DNA from 3 places in the Arthrobacter sp. YAF34 genome. Region 3 is predicted to be linked to each of the others. Evidence: predicted binding sites of a transcription regulator. Region 3 holds the regulator's gene; each other region holds the start of a gene.
The links. The regulator HrcA, encoded in region 3, represses chaperone genes, less so after heat shock. The targets are predictions, from matches to a motif close to TTNGCACTCGNNNNNNNCGAGTGCNAA.

Region 1: the regulator HrcA is predicted to act here: its motif matches at 1,369-1,395, upstream of AB4Y72_RS04655 (FmdB family zinc ribbon protein).
Region 2: the regulator HrcA is predicted to act here: its motif matches at 1,297-1,323, upstream of groES (co-chaperone GroES).

What each region holds. Positions count from the first base shown of each region.
Region 1 covers NZ_JBFRCV010000003.1:42,784-44,981, reverse strand. Annotated here, with positions in the region: gene AB4Y72_RS04660 (RcpC/CpaB family pilus assembly protein) at 18-587, opposite strand; gene AB4Y72_RS04655 (FmdB family zinc ribbon protein) at 1,016-1,282, opposite strand; gene AB4Y72_RS04650 (5-formyltetrahydrofolate cyclo-ligase) at 1,422-2,111, opposite strand.
Region 2 covers NZ_JBFRCV010000003.1:65,065-67,262, forward strand. Annotated here, with positions in the region: gene groL (chaperonin GroEL) at 1-761, opposite strand, end outside; gene groES (co-chaperone GroES) at 842-1,138, opposite strand; gene AB4Y72_RS04735 (hypothetical protein) at 1,538-1,933, opposite strand; gene AB4Y72_RS04740 (THUMP-like domain-containing protein) at 2,099-2,198, shown strand, end outside.
Region 3 covers NZ_JBFRCV010000001.1:140,207-142,404, forward strand. Annotated here, with positions in the region: gene AB4Y72_RS00655 (DUF3097 domain-containing protein) at 1-402, opposite strand, end outside; gene hrcA (heat-inducible transcriptional repressor HrcA) at 764-1,777, shown strand; gene dnaJ (molecular chaperone DnaJ) at 1,841-2,198, shown strand, end outside.

The DNA of each region.
Region 1 (2,198 bases), on a different contig from region 3:
GGGGGACTGCCCGGCAGCTAACCGGGCGCGGCCGCCACGAGCACGAAGAACAGCTTGCCCCGGGTGGAGGCGCCAGCAAGCCGTCGTGCCTGATCGGCCCGGGCCGCAACGACGATGAGCCCGTCGGTATCCGCTGTGGCGAGCCATGGCCCCGCCTTGCCCCCGTGCCCGGATGTCCAAAGCACCGGGACGGCCTCGGCCAGGACTTGGCTTTCGGCTGTCTGTCCGAAGCCGTCACCGCCAGTGAGGACCACGTTGACGAGCTGCCCGGGGGACACCAGCTGGATGGACGCCGGATCCGACAATCTCAGCGGCACGGCGGCCGTGCCGGCAGGGCTTCCCGCGAGCAGGCCCGGTCCCAGAACCTGGGCATCGGTGAGGAGCTGGCCCCGGCGCAGGGGTGCGGCGAGCTGCTTTCCCTCGAACGCAGTCTTGCTGTCCGGGCTGCCGGAGGGGACCAGACCGGGAGGCACGCTGATACCGCTGATATCGCCGGGTTCAAGGGTCCTTCCGGCGGGGAGATCCACCGCCGCAGCGAACGCAGTGACGGTGTCCGCCGGTGCGGGAGCAAGCTGTTGAACCGTCAAGCCGGCCGCGATGCATAGCAGGAGGGTTGCAGTGAGCCGACGGTTCCGGCTAAGCCAACCGCTCAGGCGCCGCCGTGATGGCCGGCTACCGGGGCGCCGCCCGGCCGACTTCCCGGAACCAGTCCGGCGTCGGGAGGAGTGGGCGGCCGTGGACGACGTGATGGGAAGAACGCCGCCGGAGCGGAACACCTTGCGCGTCCAGCGACCGGATTCCGCCGCCGGCGATGGCCCGACGAGCCGGAAAAGTACGAGCCAAGGCGGCGGCAGGCAGGGAAGGGACGAACGCGCAAACGTCGTCAGGTGACCCGCGCTGAGGGAAAGTGCCATGCCGCCACGCTACGGACCCGGGGATGAGCGCGGCAGCGGCGATACCGCCTATGTGGATAACGCCATGCCGGTAATGGGCCCTCGGGCCCAGCCCTGGGGGCCTAGCTGGCCGGGGCGGCTGCGGGTGCCGGCGTAGGCGCCGGTGCGGCTGCCGGAGTGGCAGGAGCCGGGGAGACGGTGCTGCCCTTGGTGTCACGCGAATCGTTCCGGTAGAAGCCGGAGCCCTTAAACACGACGCCGACGCTGTTGAATTTCTTGCGCAGCGTGCCCTGGCACTCGGGGCAGGACGTCAGGGAGTTGTCCGTGAACGACTGCACGATCTCGAAGGCGTGGCTGCAGTCCTTGCAGGCGTATGCATAGGTGGGCACTGGAAATCCTCCTTTGGGACAAACGAGCAGGTCCCGTGCTGTCGAGGCCGGATCACTGTCGATCTGTCGATCGACCGGTTCCGTCACTAGCAGTCGCAGGGCCTGAGTGCTAATTCTATCACCCCGTCCGGGACCTCCCTCAGCCGAGCTGGATGATGCCGCCCGGGGTCAGTGCCGCGTGGACTCTGCGGTCGAACGACTCGGCCGGAATGCTGCCGGCGGGGAGCACCTCGGTGTCATAGACGACGGCGGCAGTGGGCAGCGCTCCGACGTCGGAGGCGTCTCCCGACGCTGCCTCGGACCCGGACACCGGCCCGAACGCCGACCCGGACCCGGACGCCGACGCCGCCCCGGACGCGGGGGAGAGAGCGGCCAGGGAGGCGAGGAATACGTCGTAGTAGCCGCCGCCCTGCCCGATGCGGTTGCCCGCGAAGTCCACGGCGGTGGCGGGGAGGAATATTCCGCTGGCGCCCCGCATGACCGCCGTACCGTGGCGCTCCCCGACAGGTTCCTGGATCGGAGCAAACCGGCTCCGGACAAACCCCGACGCCGGAGTCCAATACACCCAGCTGAGCTTCAGGTCGGGTTCGCACACCGGAAGCAGCACCCGGTGCCCGGCGTCCGCCAGGGCGGTCAACAGCGGCAGCGTGGGCGGTTCCGAGCCGACGCCGAGGTAAGCGGCGTAGGTGGCCGGGCGGCCGCCGGCCAGCCCGGCAGCCCACTGCAGCCCGTGGCGGGCGATGCGTTCGCCTGCCGCTTCCAGTTCCGCCGGCGAAAGCTTGGCACGCCTGGCCCTGTGGCTGGAGCGAATGTCATTTTTTGTTGCCATGCTGGCCCGTCCTCCGCCGCTTACAGCCCGCACCACACCGTCAGAGGGTCCGCGGTTCGGTCCGACTAATTACGCAATGATTGGTCC
Region 2 (2,198 bases), on a different contig from region 3:
TCGCCCTCGACGTCTTCGGCGATGATGAAGAGCGGCTTGGAGCTCTGCAGCGCCTTTTCCAGCAGCGGCAGAAAATCCTGCACCGAGGAGATCTTGCCCTGGTTGATCAGGATCAGGGCGTCCTCGAGGACTGCCTCCTGACGTTCCACATCGGTGACGAAGTACGGGGACAGGTAGCCCTTGTCGAACTGCATGCCCTCGGTGAGGACCAGCTCGGTCTGCGTGGTGGAGGATTCCTCGATGGTGATCACACCATCCTTGCCGACCTTGCCGAACGCCTCGGCCAGGAGCTCGCCCACCTCGTCGCTCTGGGCGGAGATGGCGGCAACGTTGGCAACCTGCGTGCCTTCGACCGGCCGTGCGTTCTCCAGCAGGCGGGCGGCGACGGCCTCGACCGAAACCTCAATGCCCCGCTTGATCTCACCCGGTGCGGCGCCTGCCGCCACGTTGCGCAGGCCTTCCTTGACCAGGGCCTGGGCCAGGACGGTGGCCGTGGTGGTGCCGTCACCGGCAACATCGTTGGTCTTGGTGGCGACCTCCTTGGCAAGCTGCGCGCCAAGGTTCTCGTAGGGGTCGTCCAGCTCGACCTCACGGGCGATCGTCACACCATCGTTGGTGATCGTGGGAGCGCCCCACTTCTTGTCCAGCACGACGTTGCGGCCGCGCGGGCCGAGCGTGACCTTGACAGTGTTGGCGAGCTTATCGATGCCGGCTTCAAGCGACCGGCGGGCAGCGTCGTTAAACGCAAGCTGCTTTGCCATGGTTTTGTCCTTTCAAGACAGAACCCCGCGCAACTGACCCGTTCTTGATGAAGGATCTGCTGCGCGGGGGTCCAAGAGAGTTACTTTACGACGATCGCCAGAACGTCGCGGGCGGAGAGCACGAGGTACTCGGTGCCGCCGGTCTTAACTTCGGTTCCGCCGTACTTGGAGTAGATAACGACGTCGCCAACGGCAACGTCAACGGGAACGCGGTTGCCGTTGTCGTCAAAGCGGCCGGGGCCTACTGCAACAACTTCGCCTTCCTGCGGCTTCTCCTGTGCGGAGTCCGGGATAACCAGGCCGGAAGCCGTGGTCTGCTCGGCTTCGAGCGGGCGGACAACAATACGATCCTCAAGAGGCTTAATAGAGACCGACACTCGGACCTCTCCTTTTCGTCAGCAAATTTGTGGACTATGAAGCGGTGATGCCATGGCGTACAGACCGTCGTCGCGGTGCCGGCAGCAGCCTGGCGGAACGTGCTTCATGTGTTAGCACCCTCCTAGGGAGAGTGCTAATGACGACTCTATGTAACTGGTTAGCACTCGGTCAAGGCGAGTGCCAGAAATTCATCCCGGTGAACATCTCCCCCGGCGGGACATGCTCATTCTTCGGGGCAGCCAGCGGGCACATGGGCATCATGCCCATCCTTGGCGCCCTGCGTGGGACATGCCCAACGGTCCGGACTGGCCCAAAGGGACATGCTCATTCTTCGCGCCAGGCGTGGGACATGCCCACCCGGGATACCGGGTGCGCCGACACGGCCTGGCGCCAGGTGGCTACTCGCCGGCGAGGTCCTCGAAGTCCACGTCCTCGCCGCCGTCCTCGTCCCCGTCGCGGCCGGCGTCGTTCCGGTGCCGGTACATCAGCACAGCGCCGGCGGCGGCCAGCAGGACACCTGCGATGAGGAAGATGATGCCGCCGAGCCGGGCCCCGGCATAAGTGTCGCGGATGGCCCGCGCCTCGTCGGTGGCGTCGTGGACATTCTTGCCGTCGACCGAATAGACGGTGGCGTTAAAGGAATCGAGGAAGAAGATAATCACCAGCAGGGCGATGCATACGACGGCGATCACCGCGCCGGCGATCAGCACCGGCCTGGCGTAGCGGGCCAGCCCGTGCGGGCGCTGGCGCTCCTGCCCGGGAATGTCCTGCCGGACGTCGTCCTGCCCGGCCATCCCCTGGCCTGCGTCGCTCAGCTCGGTATCTTCCCGCCCTGTCTCGTCCTGCCCGGCCATGTCCGCTGACGTGCTGTCGCCCCTGCCGCTGTCTTCCATGCCATCAAGCCTATCCCCCGCGGTCCGGTCGCCGCGTGCCCGCGGCGCTGAACTACGCTGGATGGCATGACTGACGCACCGCAGGACCACATTGCCCCGATCCTCACCCCCGAGGGCTGGGAGCTGCTGGCGTCACTGGGCCCGTACCGCGAGGACGAGGCGTTCC
Region 3 (2,198 bases):
ATCGCCCCAGACTTTCTCGACGAGCTCGGCGTCGTGCTTGCCTTCCACCCAGATCCGGCTGGCCTTCGCCACCTGGGCGCGCTGTCCCGCGACCTGCACCGAGCCCGACGCCGTACGGCCGGCTCCTGCGGCAGGCGCCGCCTTCTTCGGGGCCGGGGGCATCAGCCGGATCGGCTGGCCCTCCAGGAGGAAGCCGAAGCCGAGCCGGAAGGACCGGGATTTGCCCCGCCGGTCCTCCAGCGCCACCACGTGCATGCCGCCGGATTTCTCGACCCGGGTCACGGCGCCCACCCAGCCGGACTGGACCTCCTCGAGGACCATTCCGCGTTCCACCGGGACTTCCGGCAACTGCGTCTTGGCGGGGGCGGATAGGTCCTGGGGTCCCCAGTTCTGGTACGACATCTCTACACGCTTACTTTGCACTCGGATTGAACGGTGGGCAATTGAACGGTGGGCAATTGCACGGTGGGCAGTGGAACACTCCGCGGGCCGGAACCGGGGCCGCTTGTGCCGGACCGCGTGGGGCGGAACAGCAGCAGCTGCGCCGGTCTCGACGCCGACGTGACGGGAAACTCGATCCCGCGGGCCACGCCTGGAGCGAATCCAATGCTAACAACGCGGCGACTCATATTAGACTGGTTAGCACTTAGGCATGTCGAGTGCTAACCCCTGACGAGCCGCGGACCGCCCTTGCACTACTTGTGGACGCGATTCGGAGACGGCGGGCGGCACCGGCGGCGGGACAGTCGATTGGAGGTGGAGCGTGAGCGAACCGCGCAAACTCGAAGTGCTGCGGGCGATCGTGGAGGACTACGTCCATTCCCGCGAGCCCGTTGGTTCCAAAGCACTCGTTGAACGGCACCATCTCGGCGTCTCCAGTGCCACGATCCGCAACGACATGGCGGCGCTGGAAGACGAAGGGCTCATCACCGCACCGCACACGAGTGCAGGCAGGATCCCCACGGACAAGGGCTACCGGCTCTTCGTCGACCAGATCTCGGCGGTCAAGCCACTTTCCCCGGCGGAACGGCGTGCCATTCAGGCGCTGCTGGAAGGGTCCCAGGACCTCGACGACGTCCTGGACCGGACCGTGCGGCTCCTTTCCCAGCTGACCAACCAGGTCGCCGTCGTGCAGTATCCGCTGCTCAGCCGCGCCAAGGTGCGGCACATCGAGTTCGTGCTGCTGGCGCCGCGCAAGGTGCTGATGGTGCTGATAGCGGATACCGGCAAGGTGGAGCAGCGCGTGATCGACGTCGGGCAGGACCTTCCCGACGACGCCGTGGCTGAGCTGCGCACCCGCTTCCTGGCAAGCCTCTCCGGAACACCGCTGAGCCTTCTGCCGCAACTGCTGCCCGCCGTCGTGGCCAGCGAACCGCCGGCGCGCCGCGGAGCAGCCCAGGCCCTGGCCCGCGGCCTGGAGGCCCTGGCCACCAGCAGCCGCGAAGAGCGCATGGTCATGGCCGGCACTGCCAACCTGGCCCGCTCCAACGTGGACTTCCCGCTCAGCATCGGCCCGGTCCTGGAGGCGCTGGAGGAGCAGGTGGTGATGCTTCGCCTGCTCAGCGAAATGGCGGAAGACCCGCGCGGCGTCACCGTCAGCATCGGCCGCGAAAACCCGTACGACGGGCTCGCCGAGGCTTCCGTGGTGGCCACCGCCTACGGGCCGGACGCCACGGCCAAGGTCGGCGTGCTTGGGCCTACCCGGATGGATTACCCCACCACCATGGCCGCCGTCCGCGCGGTGGCCCGCTACCTTTCGAGGATCCTGGGGCCCTGACCGGCCCCAAACATCACGCGACGTCTTGCCCACAGGCAGTACAACAAGGAAGAGATACACACTTTGACCAGCCACTATGACGTTCTTGGAGTCTCCCGCGATGCAACGGGGGAGGAGATCAAGAAGGCCTACCGGAAACTGGCCCGGACCCTGCACCCGGACGTGAACCCGGGGGAGGATGCCTCGGACCGGTTCAAGGCCGTCACCCACGCCTACGAGGTCCTCTCCGATCCGCAGAAGCGCCGGGTCTATGACACCACCGGCAATGAGAACGGCACCGACAACGGTTTCGGCGGCGGCAGCTACTCGGGCCAGGGCTTCGCCTTCCAGGACATCTTCGAGACCTTCTTCGGCGCCGGCGGTGGCCAGGGCGGCCCGGCATCCCGGGTCCGCCGCGGCCAGGACGCGCTCATCAGCGTCC